Regions from separate parts of the Paenibacillus terrisolis genome, predicted to be linked through region 3. Evidence: a T-box and tRNA genes for the amino acid it is inferred to sense, from the RefSeq annotation. Region 3 holds a T-box; the other regions hold tRNA genes.
The links. A T-box is a leader RNA that pairs with one kind of tRNA and senses whether it is charged. The one in region 3 lies ahead of ACI48K_RS10875 (valine--tRNA ligase), so its partner is inferred to be a tRNA-Val.
Positions count from the first base shown of each region.

Region 1: it has a tRNA-Val gene. The T-box ahead of ACI48K_RS10875 (valine--tRNA ligase) is inferred to sense a tRNA for this amino acid. The anticodon was not compared.
Region 2: it has a tRNA-Val gene. The T-box ahead of ACI48K_RS10875 (valine--tRNA ligase) is inferred to sense a tRNA for this amino acid. The anticodon was not compared.

Region 1 is NZ_JBKFGG010000004.1:99,232-105,476, forward strand. Features, by position in the region: gene ACI48K_RS04535 (copper amine oxidase) at 1-142, opposite strand, end outside; gene ACI48K_RS04540 (MBL fold metallo-hydrolase) at 329-1,063, shown strand; gene ACI48K_RS04545 (DUF3892 domain-containing protein) at 1,150-1,389, opposite strand; gene ACI48K_RS04550 (GNAT family N-acetyltransferase) at 1,457-1,909, opposite strand; gene ACI48K_RS04555 (hypothetical protein) at 2,098-2,439, opposite strand; tRNA gene ACI48K_RS04560 (tRNA-Val) at 2,517-2,589, shown strand; gene ACI48K_RS04565 (helix-turn-helix transcriptional regulator) at 2,730-3,560, shown strand; gene ACI48K_RS04570 (SDR family oxidoreductase) at 3,795-4,625, shown strand; gene ACI48K_RS04575 (TetR/AcrR family transcriptional regulator) at 5,262-5,897, opposite strand; gene ACI48K_RS04580 (peroxiredoxin-like family protein) at 6,068-6,245, shown strand, end outside.
Region 2 is NZ_JBKFGG010000003.1:95,935-102,179, forward strand. Features, by position in the region: gene ACI48K_RS03770 (aminotransferase class I/II-fold pyridoxal phosphate-dependent enzyme) at 1-500, shown strand, start outside; gene ACI48K_RS03775 (DUF1292 domain-containing protein) at 609-986, opposite strand; gene ACI48K_RS03780 (copper amine oxidase) at 1,090-1,647, opposite strand; gene ACI48K_RS03785 (MBL fold metallo-hydrolase) at 1,834-2,568, shown strand; gene ACI48K_RS03790 (DUF3892 domain-containing protein) at 2,655-2,894, opposite strand; gene ACI48K_RS03795 (GNAT family N-acetyltransferase) at 2,962-3,414, opposite strand; gene ACI48K_RS03800 (hypothetical protein) at 3,603-3,944, opposite strand; tRNA gene ACI48K_RS03805 (tRNA-Val) at 4,022-4,094, shown strand; gene ACI48K_RS03810 (helix-turn-helix transcriptional regulator) at 4,235-5,065, shown strand; gene ACI48K_RS03815 (SDR family oxidoreductase) at 5,300-6,130, shown strand.
Region 3 is NZ_JBKFGG010000009.1:25,632-31,876, forward strand. Features, by position in the region: gene ACI48K_RS10870 (bifunctional folylpolyglutamate synthase/dihydrofolate synthase) at 1-850, opposite strand, end outside; gene ACI48K_RS10875 (valine--tRNA ligase) at 880-3,552, opposite strand; T-box leader at 3,694-3,963, opposite strand; gene ACI48K_RS10880 (LysM peptidoglycan-binding domain-containing protein) at 4,129-5,460, opposite strand; gene ACI48K_RS10885 (RluA family pseudouridine synthase) at 5,604-6,245, opposite strand, start outside.

The DNA of each region.
Region 1 (6,245 bases), on a different contig from region 3:
CATCAACCACGTACCCGCCGTCTTCTATTTCGCTACCATTTAATAAGAATTTAACCTTCTGGGAAGCCGCGTCGGCGAATAGCAAGGAACCGCCCATCAGAGAGAAAGCAACAACGAGTAATGCAACTCTTCTCCATTTCATGTAATGAACCCCTCCATATGATTCATGTTGATGTAAAATTATACTCTAACGAGGAGTCCAAGTTGCGGTCTTCTCTACGAATAATGGCATTTTTTTTGAGATCCCGCGCTAGTTGCTTTCGTTTCCGGGACAAATCGTGTACATTTAGGGTAAAAAGCGGATCTTTGCAAGGAGGATGAAGTTAACGTGGCACTTATGCTTCGGATGCTGGGAACGGGCGGAGCTTTCGCCAAAAAGTACTTTAACAATAACGCACTCTTATCGTCGGAGGATTTTACGCTGCTGATCGATTGCGGAATTACGGCTCCGCTTTCGCTTCATCAATTGGGACAACCGCTCGAAGAGATCGATGCCATCCTCGTTACGCACACTCACGCCGATCATGTCGGCGGGCTCGAGGAACTGGCTTTCCGCATGAAATACGTCGTGGGCCGAAAGCCGATTCTTTATGTTCCCGAAAAACTGGCTGGGCCGCTGTGGGAAAATACATTAAAGGGCGGACTTTCACAGGACGGCATCGCCTCTTTGGAAGACGCCTTCGAGGTCCGGCTCTTGAAGGAAGGTGCGGCTACCCCATTGTCGCGGAGCTTGAAGGCGGAGATCATGGAGACGCCACATATTCGGGGTAAGCTTAGCTACTCGCTATATATTAACGATGATATCTTTTACAGCGCGGACATGAAATTCCAGCCTGAGTTGCTGGCCAAATTGGTCACGGAACGGGGCTGCCGCAAAATTTTGCACGAAGTCCAGCTGACCGGGCCCGGTGAAGTACATACAACGCTTCAGGAGCTGCTGTCCCTGCCTCCCGAAATTCGCAGCCTGATCTCCTTAATGCATTACGGGGACGAGATGGAATCATTCATCGGGGCCACCGGGGAAATGGATTTTCTGCGGCAGCATCAAATTTATACGGTTTAGTTGAAATTGAAAAAAACACCCTCTCGAATGTTAAAATTCAAGAGGGTGTTTGGTTTTACCGATAGAGGCCTTCGGTTGCGTGCGACTTAGTCAAAACTTGGCAAGGCGTCGAGGTTGTTGGTCGGATCTCCGTCGGCGTCGCCGCGGATATGCATTTCCCCGTCTCTTCCTTTAAATAGGTTTACGCCGGCAATAGCCCCCGCTTTGACTTCCTTCAGCGCCTGCTCATAATCGAGGACGCGGCCGCTGGAGGTTTTAAAAGCTTCCAGGTCGCCATCGCCATTTTTGCGGACGGCGATAAACGTTTCTCTTGTATTCAAGGCCATCGTATATCACATCTCCTTAGCTTGGGATATGTGTATAGCGTGCCCTGATTTTCAGAAAACCATTTATTTAGGCTTTCAGCGGTTTTTCCATCCGCACATGCGGAATACCGGCATCGTCGAACGGCTCGGCGGAAATCGTGGTATAGCCCAGCTTAGCGTAAAACCGTTCGGCGTGACACTGCGCGTCCAATACCGATTTCGTCAGGCCAAGTTCGCGTCCCAGCTCTTCCAGGGCGAGCAGCAGTATTTTGCCGATCCCCTGCGACCGAAACGTTTGGCGAACCGCAATCCGCTGCATTTTGGCCGAGTTATCTTTGTAATAAATCAATCTTCCCGTTGCCGCATAAGCCCCATCTATTTCAATCAGGAGATGATGAACATCCGGCCCGATTGTGTCGTACTCGTCAATTTCCAGTTCAATCGGCACCTTCTGTTCCTCCACAAAAACTTCCTTGCGGATCTCCAGACAACGCTTTAAATACTCGTCCGTTTTCACCGGAATGATTGTTGCTGCTGCCATAAATTTCCCTCCCAGGATGACCGAAACCTAATGTTCGCTAATTGCATTATTATACAAAATTTTTGATATCATGTATAGTTCGATATGATATATGCAATCTTGGCGAACTGGAAAATCGGAGGGTGAGATAAAGCTTCAATGGTTGCGGCTAACGCAGCAAACGTGGTGTCAGACGTTGCCGTTATATTCTAATCCAGCGGGACCATGCTTTCTTTGGAATAAACGTCTTTCGTAATGGTCGGGGAGTACACGTCGTCGGAAACCGATGTTCCGAAACTCCATGGGAAGCTCCGCGTTTGCCGGTTCATCGTCTCCTGAATGGATTCCAGGCTGCAAGCGCTGAGAAGCGCCAATGTCAGAAAGCTGACGGCAACGGTGGTTAACACGGCGACAAACGACGTCGTAAATCCGGTCTCTCCACTTCCGGAAACCCCGTTTCTTTTTGAGCTATGACGATTCAAAGCTTTGAAAAACTGCATCATTTCAATTCCTTTCTGCACCGATCTGAAGTTATTCCATTGATGTCCCAACCCGCCGCCTTTTATACAAAAAAAGTTGACAGAAGCCTGCCATCTTGATATGATAAATTTTGTCTTCACTATAATCTGATCTGCTAGCTCAGCTGGGAGAGCACCATCTTGACAGGGTGGGGGTCAGAGGTTCGAGCCCTCTGCAGATCATAAGAAAGAACCCTTACGTTGTAAGGGTTCTTTGCTTTTTCTATACTTCATAAGTAAAGATAAAAAGGCATTCTACCTGGAAGTTAAAATATAAGTTGAGCAGTATCACATTAAAGTTCTCAAAAAGGAGACAAAATACAATGAATAATACCCATTCATCAAAAGTGCTTGGTCAATTCTTAAAATCAAGAAGAGAACGCCTACAACCGGAAAAAGTCGGAATCACAGAGACAACTAGACGAAGGACGCCTGGCTTACGCAGAGAAGAAGTCGCTTATATGGCTAATGTGAGCACTACTTATTATACATGGTTGGAGCAGGGACGGGATGTTAAGCCCTCCGAAGAAATTTTACGGAATATTGGAAAGGCTCTGCAATTGAATAAAGATGAGCTCATGCACCTAATCGATCTATCGGAGCTTGGCAGCTTGCGCTCCCAAGAAGATATTGATGAAGATGAGGAAGAAGACAGTACTTCTTTGTATTCAGCTGTGGAACAGCTTAGCTATCCATCCTTTATTATAAACGACAGCACAGAAGTATTAGCTTGGAACAAAGCAGCGGAGATGGTTATCTCTGACTTCAATGCATGGCTTAAAGAAGAACGCTATATGTTGAATATTATTTTTTCTGATGAAAAAATCAGGGAGCAAATGGTAAACCGTGATGAATTTATCTCGTACAGTGTGGCGGTATTTCGCGGGGTATGCGATCGTCACCCGGATCATCCGGAGTACCTCGAGAGAGCCGGATGGCTATGCGAGAAATATGCAGAATTCAAATCATTATGGGAGCAGCATGACGTAGAGCAGAAGAAGATTACCTGTGGAATTTTTCAACACCCGGAGGTTGGCTTATTGGAATTTCAAGCACATTCTTTATCCGTTGACGGCAATCCAACTTTACACTGGAGTATATATACGCCTGCTAGCGTAGAAACGGAGGAAAAGTTAATGTCACTGCTAGCATAAAACACATGAACTTTAAAATAGTCATTTTTACAGAGTCCATGAAACGTACAGGCTGAAATCCAGCTTCGACATTGTTCATGGATTCTTTTGTATATAAATCCTGGGCAGGCATCATTTCTATTAATAGAATGCTCAATTATAAAGTGGTAATTATATTACTAGCATAAACATACTGCGGCTAACCTCCATAACCGTCGCTATAATTAGTAGCAGCGACAAAAAGGAGGAATTCTTATGAAAACATGGTTTATTACTGGAGCGAATGGCGGATTGGCATATCCAATGCTGGAGGTATTGCTTGAGAGAGGAGATCGTGTTGCCGCTACAGTGCGCAAACCGCAAGCACTCGATGAATTGCAGAAAAAGTATGGTCTAAATTTATGGCGGACAACGCTTGATTTAACGGAACCACAATCTATTAAACAGGCTGTGAACCGAGCGATAGAAGATCTCGGAACCATTGATATTTTAGTAAACAATGCCGGATATGGAATGTATGGGGCTGTGGAGGAAGCGAGTGACGATCAAATCGAGCACTTGTTTCAAACTAATTTTTTGGGATCGCTGCGAGTCGCCCGCGCTTTTATGCCCTATTTCAGAGCCCTAGGCAAAGGCCATATTGTTCAAATTGCAAGCATGGTCGGACAAATCTCCGGTCCGGGTTTAGGATTGTACAGTGCTTCCAAATGGGCGGTTGAAGGAGCTTTTGAGGCGCTTGCCAAAGAAGCGGCTCCATTTAATATTAAGCTCACAATGATAGAACCCGGCGGAATTCGAACTGGATTTTTTTCCGCAAATGGCGTAATTGAACAAGAATTGGAGGCATACCACGATCAACCCGCCAGGGAATTCATTAGATATTACAGTACCAAAGAAGGCATAGATACGCTCCTCGGCGATCCGCAGAAGATGGCAAAAGTCATCATTCAACGTGTTGACGAAGGAAATGGCCCTTTGCGTTTAGCTTTGGGCAGCGATGCTTATGAGGAAATAAAGGCAGCTCTAACGTCAAGGCTGGCAGATTTGGAAGCACAAAAAGAATTGTCCTATTCTACCGATGTCTGAACACCGTGCAACGGATCCAGTACCTACCGTCCGCTCCAATTGGCATGTACAAACCATTATTGAATCTCGCCGCTAATTTCAAGCTCCAGAATATCGCTATACCAATCACGGGCAGGCTCAGTACTTCATACGGGAACAAAGACGGTGCCGATTGGGTTCAAAATGGGCGATTGCATGTTCTTATTTCCCCAATAACGAAGTTAATGCCGGCGAGTGACGTCGAAATTAAAGCCCTAACGGATCGTATAACCCTTATTTTTGAAATTTGAATCATGCGAGCAGTTTAACGGACTCAGATGATCTTATTTCGCCGATTAGCAGGCTTTTGCTGCCGATTTAGCCGAAATAACGACTTTTGAGTCCGTTAGGTTTGAAATGGGGCTATTTTGCGCGAAAATAAGGTGTCTACGATTCGTTAGAGTCTGCCATGGAAACAGGCTTATGCGGCTGTGCCGTACACTGGGCTCCATGTTCTCTTCTCGCATAGTTCACCATGGTAACATGGTTAATGCCTGCGAGCTTCCATCCCGAGCACTTCATGCAACACGCGATTCCCCTAACCGCTGCCACATACCCGCGCATAACGATCAAAAAGCTCAATAGTCCGCCCAGTTCGCCACTTGCCCTCACTGCGACTTACGCCGCAAACGAGCGAATATGCGCGATCATCGTGTCCAGTCCCGCAATCAGCGGGCCGGGCTCACGGCGGACCTGGGACAGCAGCAGCCCTCCCTGCAGAGCGGTCAGCAGTGCCAGGGCCAAACGGTCGGGTTCCGCTTCGGGTCGCAGGACTCCTCGTTCATGCATGAGGCGAAGCCCTTTGCGAAGCTCCTCCTCCCATTTGGCAAAGCAGGAGGCGAGCTCAAAGCGAGCTTCCGGCTCTTTTTCTGACAGCTCGCTGGCCAAAGAACCGATCGGACAACCGCCCAGGAAATGCTGCTTGCTCTGGCTCTCGACGATGGCGTCCCTCCATGCCTCAAGCGCTTCAAAACTGTCGAAATGGTCGAAGAACGACTGCTGCCCCCCAAGTACCGTATCGGACTGATAATCAATAACCGCTAAGACTAACTCCCTCTTTTCTTTAAAATAGTGGTACAGCTGCGAAGCGCTCACCTTCGCCGCCTTTTGCACATCCTCCACGCTTGTTCCGGAAACGCCCCGCCCCAGGATCAGCTCTGCGGCCGCGGCCACGATGCGGCCGCGCGTTTCTTTTCCCTTATTGGTCAATTTAGCCGTATTGGCTTTGGTTTTGGTTTCGATTGAATTGTTCATACGCACATCATAACAAAAATGGAGTTGACAATCCAGAATTTTACCCATATGATGGAATCGCGGGTAGGAATGGAGTAAACGCTCCAAAAAAATATATCAAAAAACGCGGCGGATGCCAGCAATCTCCAACACGTATTGGGGCATCCACAGAGCGCAAAGGAGAGATTTTCATGTCTTTAAACGAAGTTATGGAAGCGGAGAAACAACAATTCATCGCCAACACGCCGGCTGAGGTTCACGGCGAAATGTTTCGGATGATCCGGGAGCAGCAAGAATCGGGCATCGCCTATGGTTTACGGGAAGGAGACAAAGCGAAGGATTTTAACCTGGTCAATCCGTTAGGGGAAC
Region 2 (6,245 bases), on a different contig from region 3:
CGAAAATAACGATTCACGTCCGCCATTTGGGAATCACGGGCTATGAGACGGAAAACTGGCTCAGAGACCATTACAATATCGAGGTCGAGCTCAGCGATATGTACAACATTCTTTGCCTGATTACTCCGGGAGATACGCAGGAAACGGTAGAAACATTGCTGACGGCCCTGCGGGATCTTGCCCATATCTATAAAGACAACAGCGCCAACGAACTTATCGTTAAAGTGCCGGAAATTCCACATCTATCGCTGATTCCGCGCGATGCCTTTTACGCGGATACGGAAGTAATACCGTTTAAAAAATCCGCGGGCCGGATTATCGCCGAATTCATCTACGTATACCCGCCGGGAATTCCGATTTTGCTGCCGGGAGAAGTTATTTCACAGGACAACATCGATTACATCGTGGACCACGTTGAGATCGGGTTGCCCGTCAAAGGCCCGGAAGACCGTTATATCGAAAATGTCAAAGTGATCGTGGAAGCGGACCCGATATTCTAATCCGGCTTCCGTCCCTGATCAACGCAAAAAGCACCCCGGATATTCGTCCGAGGTGCTTGTTTTTTGTTTATGCTTTATTAAACCGTTTATTATAATCCGGGACTTGTCTTAGGCTTCGTCCATTTGGGAAACGAGCTGGTTATAAGCCTCTTCCACTTGTTTCCATTCTTCTTCGTCTTCAATATTATAAAGCACCATTTCTTCGTTCTCTTCTTCCATACGGAGAATGATGCCGTCCGCTTCCGGATTGTTCCGTTCCAGCAGCAGCGCATATACCTTTTCACCTACGTCGAACGTTTCGACAAGAACCATCTCTACGTCATTGCCTTGTTCGTCGGTCAGCGTCAACACAAACTCTTCATGCTCATGATCGTGATCATGGTCATGTCCGCAGCCACAAGCTTCACCATGCTCGTGATGGTGATGATGGTCGTGGTCATGTCCGCATGCGCATGCTTCACCGTGTTCGTGATTATGATCGCTCATTGAAATACCTCGCTTTAAAGTGGTTTAATGGGTTGTAACCTGTCGGTCCTCTCGTATCGTATCATTTTTGCCCGGGATCGGTCAATTTACGAGTTTTTTCCGGTTATTTCAGCACATTGATCCCTTTTTTCGAGACCAATACAAAGTCGGTGCTGCTGGAGGACTGCATGTAGAAACCAACGGTGTATTTGCCCACCGTTTTAAAATCATAGGTGTAATCGTTCGTACGGAACCAGAAGTGATCCTGCTGATCCTTAATATCGGCCGTTTGAATGACCTTCTCGGAGCCGTCAGGCGCCGTAATGGACACGCGAACCGCAGAGATATTCGTTTTCAATTCGTCAATTTGCGCTAACACGCTGAACTTGATTTTGGCTGTTTCCTTCACGTCTCCGAACATTTTATCGTCCGTCTGCCACAGGGACAGATGTACGTTCGGTTTATAATATTTTACCGTTTTAGAGGCATCATCATACTCAACCAATCCGTCAAGATTGCGAACAGGAACGTAAGTCTTACCATCAACCACGTACCCGCCGTCTTCTATTTCGCTACCATTTAATAAGAATTTAACCTTCTGGGAAGCCGCGTCGGCGAATAGCAAGGAACCGCCCATCAGAGAGAAAGCAACAACGAGTAATGCAACTCTTCTCCATTTCATGTAATGAACCCCTCCATATGATTCATGTTGATGTAAAATTATACTCTAACGAGGAGTCCAAGTTGCGGTCTTCTCTACGAATAATGGCATTTTTTTTGAGATCCCGCGCTAGTTGCTTTCGTTTCCGGGACAAATCGTGTACATTTAGGGTAAAAAGCGGATCTTTGCAAGGAGGATGAAGTTAACGTGGCACTTATGCTTCGGATGCTGGGAACGGGCGGAGCTTTCGCCAAAAAGTACTTTAACAATAACGCACTCTTATCGTCGGAGGATTTTACGCTGCTGATCGATTGCGGAATTACGGCTCCGCTTTCGCTTCATCAATTGGGACAACCGCTCGAAGAGATCGATGCCATCCTCGTTACGCACACTCACGCCGATCATGTCGGCGGGCTCGAGGAACTGGCTTTCCGCATGAAATACGTCGTGGGCCGAAAGCCGATTCTTTATGTTCCCGAAAAACTGGCTGGGCCGCTGTGGGAAAATACATTAAAGGGCGGACTTTCACAGGACGGCATCGCCTCTTTGGAAGACGCCTTCGAGGTCCGGCTCTTGAAGGAAGGTGCGGCTACCCCATTGTCGCGGAGCTTGAAGGCGGAGATCATGGAGACGCCACATATTCGGGGTAAGCTTAGCTACTCGCTATATATTAACGATGATATCTTTTACAGCGCGGACATGAAATTCCAGCCTGAGTTGCTGGCCAAATTGGTCACGGAACGGGGCTGCCGCAAAATTTTGCACGAAGTCCAGCTGACCGGGCCCGGTGAAGTACATACAACGCTTCAGGAGCTGCTGTCCCTGCCTCCCGAAATTCGCAGCCTGATCTCCTTAATGCATTACGGGGACGAGATGGAATCATTCATCGGGGCCACCGGGGAAATGGATTTTCTGCGGCAGCATCAAATTTATACGGTTTAGTTGAAATTGAAAAAAACACCCTCTCGAATGTTAAAATTCAAGAGGGTGTTTGGTTTTACCGATAGAGGCCTTCGGTTGCGTGCGACTTAGTCAAAACTTGGCAAGGCGTCGAGGTTGTTGGTCGGATCTCCGTCGGCGTCGCCGCGGATATGCATTTCCCCGTCTCTTCCTTTAAATAGGTTTACGCCGGCAATAGCCCCCGCTTTGACTTCCTTCAGCGCCTGCTCATAATCGAGGACGCGGCCGCTGGAGGTTTTAAAAGCTTCCAGGTCGCCATCGCCATTTTTGCGGACGGCGATAAACGTTTCTCTTGTATTCAAGGCCATCGTATATCACATCTCCTTAGCTTGGGATATGTGTATAGCGTGCCCTGATTTTCAGAAAACCATTTATTTAGGCTTTCAGCGGTTTTTCCATCCGCACATGCGGAATACCGGCATCGTCGAACGGCTCGGCGGAAATCGTGGTATAGCCCAGCTTAGCGTAAAACCGTTCGGCGTGACACTGCGCGTCCAATACCGATTTCGTCAGGCCAAGTTCGCGTCCCAGCTCTTCCAGGGCGAGCAGCAGTATTTTGCCGATCCCCTGCGACCGAAACGTTTGGCGAACCGCAATCCGCTGCATTTTGGCCGAGTTATCTTTGTAATAAATCAATCTTCCCGTTGCCGCATAAGCCCCATCTATTTCAATCAGGAGATGATGAACATCCGGCCCGATTGTGTCGTACTCGTCAATTTCCAGTTCAATCGGCACCTTCTGTTCCTCCACAAAAACTTCCTTGCGGATCTCCAGACAACGCTTTAAATACTCGTCCGTTTTCACCGGAATGATTGTTGCTGCTGCCATAAATTTCCCTCCCAGGATGACCGAAACCTAATGTTCGCTAATTGCATTATTATACAAAATTTTTGATATCATGTATAGTTCGATATGATATATGCAATCTTGGCGAACTGGAAAATCGGAGGGTGAGATAAAGCTTCAATGGTTGCGGCTAACGCAGCAAACGTGGTGTCAGACGTTGCCGTTATATTCTAATCCAGCGGGACCATGCTTTCTTTGGAATAAACGTCTTTCGTAATGGTCGGGGAGTACACGTCGTCGGAAACCGATGTTCCGAAACTCCATGGGAAGCTCCGCGTTTGCCGGTTCATCGTCTCCTGAATGGATTCCAGGCTGCAAGCGCTGAGAAGCGCCAATGTCAGAAAGCTGACGGCAACGGTGGTTAACACGGCGACAAACGACGTCGTAAATCCGGTCTCTCCACTTCCGGAAACCCCGTTTCTTTTTGAGCTATGACGATTCAAAGCTTTGAAAAACTGCATCATTTCAATTCCTTTCTGCACCGATCTGAAGTTATTCCATTGATGTCCCAACCCGCCGCCTTTTATACAAAAAAAGTTGACAGAAGCCTGCCATCTTGATATGATAAATTTTGTCTTCACTATAATCTGATCTGCTAGCTCAGCTGGGAGAGCACCATCTTGACAGGGTGGGGGTCAGAGGTTCGAGCCCTCTGCAGATCATAAGAAAGAACCCTTACGTTGTAAGGGTTCTTTGCTTTTTCTATACTTCATAAGTAAAGATAAAAAGGCATTCTACCTGGAAGTTAAAATATAAGTTGAGCAGTATCACATTAAAGTTCTCAAAAAGGAGACAAAATACAATGAATAATACCCATTCATCAAAAGTGCTTGGTCAATTCTTAAAATCAAGAAGAGAACGCCTACAACCGGAAAAAGTCGGAATCACAGAGACAACTAGACGAAGGACGCCTGGCTTACGCAGAGAAGAAGTCGCTTATATGGCTAATGTGAGCACTACTTATTATACATGGTTGGAGCAGGGACGGGATGTTAAGCCCTCCGAAGAAATTTTACGGAATATTGGAAAGGCTCTGCAATTGAATAAAGATGAGCTCATGCACCTAATCGATCTATCGGAGCTTGGCAGCTTGCGCTCCCAAGAAGATATTGATGAAGATGAGGAAGAAGACAGTACTTCTTTGTATTCAGCTGTGGAACAGCTTAGCTATCCATCCTTTATTATAAACGACAGCACAGAAGTATTAGCTTGGAACAAAGCAGCGGAGATGGTTATCTCTGACTTCAATGCATGGCTTAAAGAAGAACGCTATATGTTGAATATTATTTTTTCTGATGAAAAAATCAGGGAGCAAATGGTAAACCGTGATGAATTTATCTCGTACAGTGTGGCGGTATTTCGCGGGGTATGCGATCGTCACCCGGATCATCCGGAGTACCTCGAGAGAGCCGGATGGCTATGCGAGAAATATGCAGAATTCAAATCATTATGGGAGCAGCATGACGTAGAGCAGAAGAAGATTACCTGTGGAATTTTTCAACACCCGGAGGTTGGCTTATTGGAATTTCAAGCACATTCTTTATCCGTTGACGGCAATCCAACTTTACACTGGAGTATATATACGCCTGCTAGCGTAGAAACGGAGGAAAAGTTAATGTCACTGCTAGCATAAAACACATGAACTTTAAAATAGTCATTTTTACAGAGTCCATGAAACGTACAGGCTGAAATCCAGCTTCGACATTGTTCATGGATTCTTTTGTATATAAATCCTGGGCAGGCATCATTTCTATTAATAGAATGCTCAATTATAAAGTGGTAATTATATTACTAGCATAAACATACTGCGGCTAACCTCCATAACCGTCGCTATAATTAGTAGCAGCGACAAAAAGGAGGAATTCTTATGAAAACATGGTTTATTACTGGAGCGAATGGCGGATTGGCATATCCAATGCTGGAGGTATTGCTTGAGAGAGGAGATCGTGTTGCCGCTACAGTGCGCAAACCGCAAGCACTCGATGAATTGCAGAAAAAGTATGGTCTAAATTTATGGCGGACAACGCTTGATTTAACGGAACCACAATCTATTAAACAGGCTGTGAACCGAGCGATAGAAGATCTCGGAACCATTGATATTTTAGTAAACAATGCCGGATATGGAATGTATGGGGCTGTGGAGGAAGCGAGTGACGATCAAATCGAGCACTTGTTTCAAACTAATTTTTTGGGATCGCTGCGAGTCGCCCGCGCTTTTATGCCCTATTTCAGAGCCCTAGGCAAAGGCCATATTGTTCAAATTGCAAGCATGGTCGGACAAATCTCCGGTCCGGGTTTAGGATTGTACAGTGCTTCCAAATGGGCGGTTGAAGGAGCTTTTGAGGCGCTTGCCAAAGAAGCGGCTCCATTTAATATTAAGCTCACAATGATAGAACCCGGCGGAATTCGAACTGGATTTTTTTCCGCAAATGGCGTAATTGAACAAGAATTGGAGGCATACCACGATCAACCCGCCAGGGAATTCATTAGATATTACAGTACCAAAGAAGGCATAGATACGCTCCTCGGCGATCCGCAGAAGATGGCAAAAGTCATCATTCAACGTGTTGACGAAGGAAATGGCCCTTTGCGTTTAGCTTTGGGCAGCGATGCTTATGAGGAAATAAAGGCAGCTCTAACGTCAAGGCTGGCAGATTTGGAAGCACAAAAAGAATTGTCCTATTCTACCGATGTCTGAACACCGTGCAACGGATCCAGTACCTACCGTCCGCTCCAATTGGCATGTACAAACCATTATTGAATCTCGCCGCTAATTTCAAGCTCCAGAATATCGCTATACCAATCACGGGCAG
Region 3 (6,245 bases):
CCATCATAACGCCGGCGGCATTTTTACATTGATGTTCTCCCTGCAGACCGATCGTGAGATCAATCTCCCGAAATGGTCCGCGAAACCGGAGCATTTGCTCTTTTTCACCGAGCTGCTGCCGACCGAAAGAGAAGTTCTCCTCCATCAAGTACAAGGCCGAATGCTTCGCCGCTGCCGTTTCCTTCATGACAGCGACGGCTTCCGGCTGCTCCACGCAGCTGACGACCGGAACTCCCGGCTTAATAATTCCGGCTTTTTCGCGGGCGATTAATTCAATGGTGTCCCCAAGCACGTCCGTATGATCATATCCTATATTTGTAATTAATGATACGATAGGCGTCACAATGTTGGTAACATCCATCCTGCCCCCAAGACCGGTCTCCCATACCACGACATCGGGATAGCAAACTTCCGCAAAATACAAAATGGCAATCGCCGTGCTGACCTCGAACATCGTCGGCGATCCCTGTTCGGTTCCGGCAATTTCCCGCACGAGCGGAAGCACCCGGTTGGACAATTCCAGCAACGTCCGTTCAGGGATATCCGCACCGTTAAATTGAAACCGGTTGGTGAATTTGGTGATATACGGAGACGTAAACGTCCCCACCTGATAACCGCATGCCATCAGCGTACTGGTCAAAAAAGCGCAGGATGAACCTTTTCCGTTCGTTCCTGCCACATGGATGAACTTAAGCCTCCGCTCCGGATGCCCAAGCCGCTCCATCATGAGCTCGATCCGTTCCAGCCCCGGGCGGATTCCGAATGGAATCAGCCCATTAATCCAATCTACCGCTTCAGCATAACTTCCGATCTGCAGCGGTTGTATTTCTTCGTCGGTTTGATCCCCCATGCTAGTCACCTTCATCTATTTTGGTTTGCTTAGCCTTTCAATTCTTCGATCCGGGCCAGCACTTTATCGCGTTTTTCGCTATAGTCCGCCATTTTGGCGCGTTCTTCCTCGATCACCTTCGCCGGCGCTTTTGCAACAAAACCCTCGTTGGCGAGCTTTTTCTCCACGCGCTCCACTTCATTATTCAGGTTATCGAACTCCTTGTTCAAACGTTCGATTTCCTGCGCGATGTCGATAAGGCCGGAGAGCGGCAAATAAAGTTCGGCTCCGGTCACGACCGCGGTCATGGCTTTATCCGGCACGGCGGCCGATAATGAAGCCTCATATTCCGAGGTGTTGCAGAAGCGGCGAATATAATGCTCGTTGCGGCCAAGAATGTCCAGCAATTCTTCGCTGCCCGGTTTGACAAGCAGTTCGATCTTTTTGCTCATCGGCACGTTGACTTCGGCGCGAATGTTGCGGACCGAACGGATAATGTCGATCAAGAGACTCATTTCCTGAACGGCATCCGGTGCTTCCAGCGCCGGATCGTATTTCGGCCATTCCGCTAAGGTGACCGTTTCGCCACGATGCGGCAAATGCTGCCATATTTCCTCGGAAATAAACGGCATGAACGGGTGAATCAAACGCAGCGTACGGTCAAGCACAAAGCTAAGCACGGATTGGGTTTTCCGTTTCGCCCCGGCGTCTTCCCCGTAGAACGACAGCTTCGCGAATTCGATGTACCAGTCGCAAAGGTCATCCCAAATAAAGTTATACAGCACCCGGCCGGTCTCGCCGAATTCATAAGCATCGATCAAACGGGTAACTTCCTTGGCCGTTTCATTGAACCGGTGCAAAATCCAGCGGTCCGAGGTGGACAAGTCTCCGCTGATATCGATATCCTCGTAAGTTACGCCTTCCAGATTCATAAGCGCAAAGCGCGATGCGTTCCAGATCTTGTTGGCGAAGTTCCGGGCCTGCTCGACGCGTTCCCAACGGAAACGCAAATCCTGCCCCGGGGTGCTGCTGGTTGAAATCATATATCGCATGGCGTCCGCGCCATATTTATCGATAACTTCAAGCGGATCGACACCGTTGCCGAGCGATTTGGACATTTTCCGTCCTTCGCTGTCACGCACAAGACCATGCATGAGAACGTCCTTAAACGGAATTTTGTCCGTAAATTCAAGCGACGTAAAGATCATCCGGGCAACCCAGAAATAAATGATGTCGTAGCCGGTTACCAGCACGTCTGTCGGGAAAAAGCGCTTGAAATCTTCGCTGTCCGTATTCGGCCAGCCCAGCGTGGAAAACGGCCAGAGCGCGGAGCTGAACCAGGTATCGAGCACATCCTCGTCCTGCTTCAAATCGTCACGGCCCAGTTTGGCGCGGGCTTCCTCTTCGCTGCGGGCAACAACCATTTCACCGGTTGCTTCGCAGTACCACGCCGGAATGCGGTGTCCCCACCACAATTGGCGAGATATACACCAGTCACGGACATTTTCGATCCATTGCAAGTAGGTTTTATCGAAACGATCGGGAACAAAGTTAACGCCTTTGCCGGATTTTTGCGCTTCGATCGCCACTTCGGCCAATGGCTTCATCTTCACGAACCACTGCGTGGACAAATACGGTTCTACGACAACGCCCGTACGTTCGCTATGTCCGACTTGATGCACATGATCTTCGATTCTGATCAAAACGCCCATATCCTGCAAATCCTTAACGATTTGCTTACGGCATTCGCTGCGGTCAAGTCCTTGGTACTTGCCGGCGGCGGCATTCATCGTGCCGGTTTCGTCCATAACGGTGATTTGCGGCAAATCATGGCGAAGCCCAACCTCGAAGTCGTTCGGATCATGCGCCGGGGTAATTTTAACCGCGCCGCTGCCGAACTCTTTCTCGACGTATTCATCGGCGATGATCGGAATTTCGCGGTTCACGATCGGCAGCAGCAGCGTCTTGCCGATGAGATGGCCGTAGCGCTCGTCTTTCGGATGAACCGCCACCGCGGTATCGCCGAGCATCGTTTCCGGACGGGTGGTCGCAACCGTAATCGAGCCGCTTCCGTCGGTCAGAGGATACTGCAGGTGATACAGATGACCGTTAACCTCTTTATACTCAACTTCAATATCGGATAACGCCGTACGTGCCGCCGGATCCCAGTTGATGATATATTTGCCCCGGTAGATCAGGCCTTTTTCATAGAGTTTGACGAATACCTCGCGGACCGCTTGCGAGAGCCCTTCGTCAAGCGTAAAACGCTCACGGGAAAAGTCGAGCGAGAAGCCCATTTTCGCCCATTGCTCGTGAATCGTTTCGGCATACTGGTCTTTCCATGCCCACACCTGCTCCAGGAACTTTTCGCGGCCGAGATCGTAGCGCGTAATTCCTTGTTCGCGAAGTTTTTGCTCCACCTTGGTTTGGGTAGCGATGCCCGCATGGTCAGAACCGGGAAGCCATAAAGCGTCAAAACCCTGCATCCGCTTGGTCCGGATCAGGATATCCTGCAGCGTAAAGTCCAAAGCGTGGCCGATATGAAGCATGCCGGTAACGTTTGGCGGCGGAATAACGATCGTAAAAGGTTTGGCTTCCGGTCTTTGACCGGCTTTGAAAAACTCGTTCTCCATCCAGTAGCTGTACCATTTCTGTTCAGCCGCTTTCGGATCATACGTGGTTGGCATTTCTGCCATGGACTGCTGACCTTGGTTTTCTGTCATATATTCGACCTCCATCACAATTAAGCATAGCCTTGAGCAAGCAGCAGCATCCCTTAAGATTTGCGGCAAGGACTTCTTTCGCGTCCGCTCGGCCATGGTTTATCCACTCTTTAAGGCGGAAAACAGAAAAAGCCTCTCGTCGCAAAGGACGAAAGGCTTGCTTTCGCGGTACCACCTTTGTTTCGCAAGGCCCGGAATTCCCAAATCAAATCGGAAAAAGCACCGGCGGCACTCGCGACACTCATGCAAATAACGGCTGCGGCCGGCCTGTTCTAACAATGGCGTTTCAACTGCTCAAACAGGCAACTCCCGGGCGACTTCGGCCAGTTCATCATCCTACGGAATCTTCCAGCGATTCAATCCCGCTCTCTGAAGGGTTCACTGCCTACTCTTCCCATTCGACGTTGATTGTCAAGTCATTTCTTGTTTATCTGTATTATCATATCCCGAATGCGCGCAGGAGTCAATATTTGACACAAAAACGGGCGGCAGGGCCTATAAACACCCGCAAAACAAAAAACTGCGCGAAATCATGCATCGCGCAGTTTTAATAAAGCGTGTCGGCCATGCCGGCGATTATGGAAGGTACAAAACTTGACCTTCCGCCAGATGATGCTCGGAGAGGCGGTTATAAAGCTGCAATTCCCGCGAACTCAAATGATAGCGCTGAGCGATATCATCCAGCGTTTCCTCGCGCTGAACGATAACCAGCCTTACTGTGCGGAACGGGGTTTGTTCCTCCGAATTGCCGATAAACAGGTTCTTCCAGCGCAGCTCTTCGCCGTCGCCCAAGTCGGAGGAAGCTTCGGCAGAAGAGTAGGAGGCCTCGAAGGTTTGCTCGGGCTCGCCCGGAGACCGGTGAGAAATCAGCTTCTTTAATCCGAAAAATTCGCCCGATTCGCTTTCGCTTTTCTTTTTGCTGCCAAGCGCGATTTTAAGCTCCTTTTTCTCTTCCGGCTGCGCCGCTTTCGGAGCCTCCGATTCCCCGGCAACTTCTTCGTTTGCTTCCTCATTGGGTTCGGCTTCGATTTCCGTGCCTTCGACTTCTTCGTTCGCTGTTTCCGTCTCGGCTTCAAAGCCCGGATTTTCCGTTATTGGATGCGCCTCTTCCGCCACCGCTTCCTTAATGCGCTCCTCAATATACTCAGGCTGAGGCTGCGCTTCCGCGAAGGGACGAATTTCCCCTTGAAACCAGACGTTTCCCTCCGGCTCTTGCGCAGGATGAAATTCCTGAATCCCGTAGTGGTTTTCCTGCGGAGCGGATTCCTTGTCCGCCCATAACTTAGGCGTTTGATAAGCGGAATAATCCTCCGTCCATGATAGAACTTCTTCCGGCTCGTCCGCACTCCGCTCTTGCTCCGGCTGTTCTCCGGAGAATGTCTGCCATTCGGCAATACTTTCCGCCGGGAACGAATAAGGCGTTTGGGATTCACCCGCGAAGGCGGCGTCTTCGGTCGTTTCCTCCAAAGCCTCTTCGGCCCGGATGTCCGGCACCACATGCGCCGTCGTAAACTCCCGGTCTTTCCACTCATCCGTTTCGGCCAACAGAGAAGAGGTTTCAACCCCTTGGAGCGACAGCACCCCCGTGATGTTGAGGCTGCGGCTGCTCAGCAAATCCACGTCGAAATTCTCGATTTCCACCGTAATATCTTCCAGTTTGTTCACCCGGCTGAGCGGAATCGTAATTTCGACCGGAATCCAATGCTCCAGTTCGCGGGTTTCCCCGTCCCCCCGGTACAGTCCCGATAACAGTAAATGACCGCGCAGCGCGGCATATTCATCTCCGGGCACCACCTGGATTTTCGGGTAGAGCTCGATTTCCTCCAGTTCCTCGATACCGATCACTTCTTCCGATAAATGAACGCGTTCATAAATATCGAATCGAAGACCATAGGATTGATCAACCAAATGCATTACCTCCCTTCAGCATATCGAAAAAACATGATTCAGCATCCATGATCCAATGACCCAAATCATCACTCGTTTTATCTATATGCTTAAAAAAGAGGCACATGCCTGCTTTTTCCCCGAAACGGCGGCGAATCCCCCAGCTACAGAAGTTTGTCCCTGAGATTTTCCCATGCGGTCGGCCAAGGATCAGAAACCTGGACGGCATCGCTTGTCAGCGGATGGGGAAAAGCAAGGCTTTCTCCATGAAGCGCCTGATAGTGGAGCAGCCTGGTGCTGCCTCCATACAACGCGTCTCCGATTAGGGGATGATCGGCATGGCTCATATGTACACGGATTTGGTGGGTTCGCCCCGTTTCCAAGGTCAAACGTACCAAAGAAGCTTGTCCGTTAGGAAAAGTCTCCAGCAGTTCGACATGGGTGACCGCCGGCTTGCCGGACGATGTAACCCGGCGCCGTTGATTATGATGCCGGTCCCGGCCGATCGGCTGATCGATCCTGATCAACTCGGAACCGACAATCCCCTGGACAAAAGCAACGTATGTGCGCCCGATTTCCTTGCGGCTCATCGCCTCGTCCAGCTTAAGCTGAGCGTATTCGTTTTTGGCATACAGCACCGGCCCGGACGTGTTTTCGTCGAGACGGTGGATATGCGCGGGAGCAACCGGTTCACCACGCAGGGAATACAGCGCGGAAACCATGTTGGCCAGTGTAGCTTGGGACCCGCCAACGCCGTCCGGATGCACTTTGACGCCGGCGGGTTTATGGACAACGAGGCAAAAATC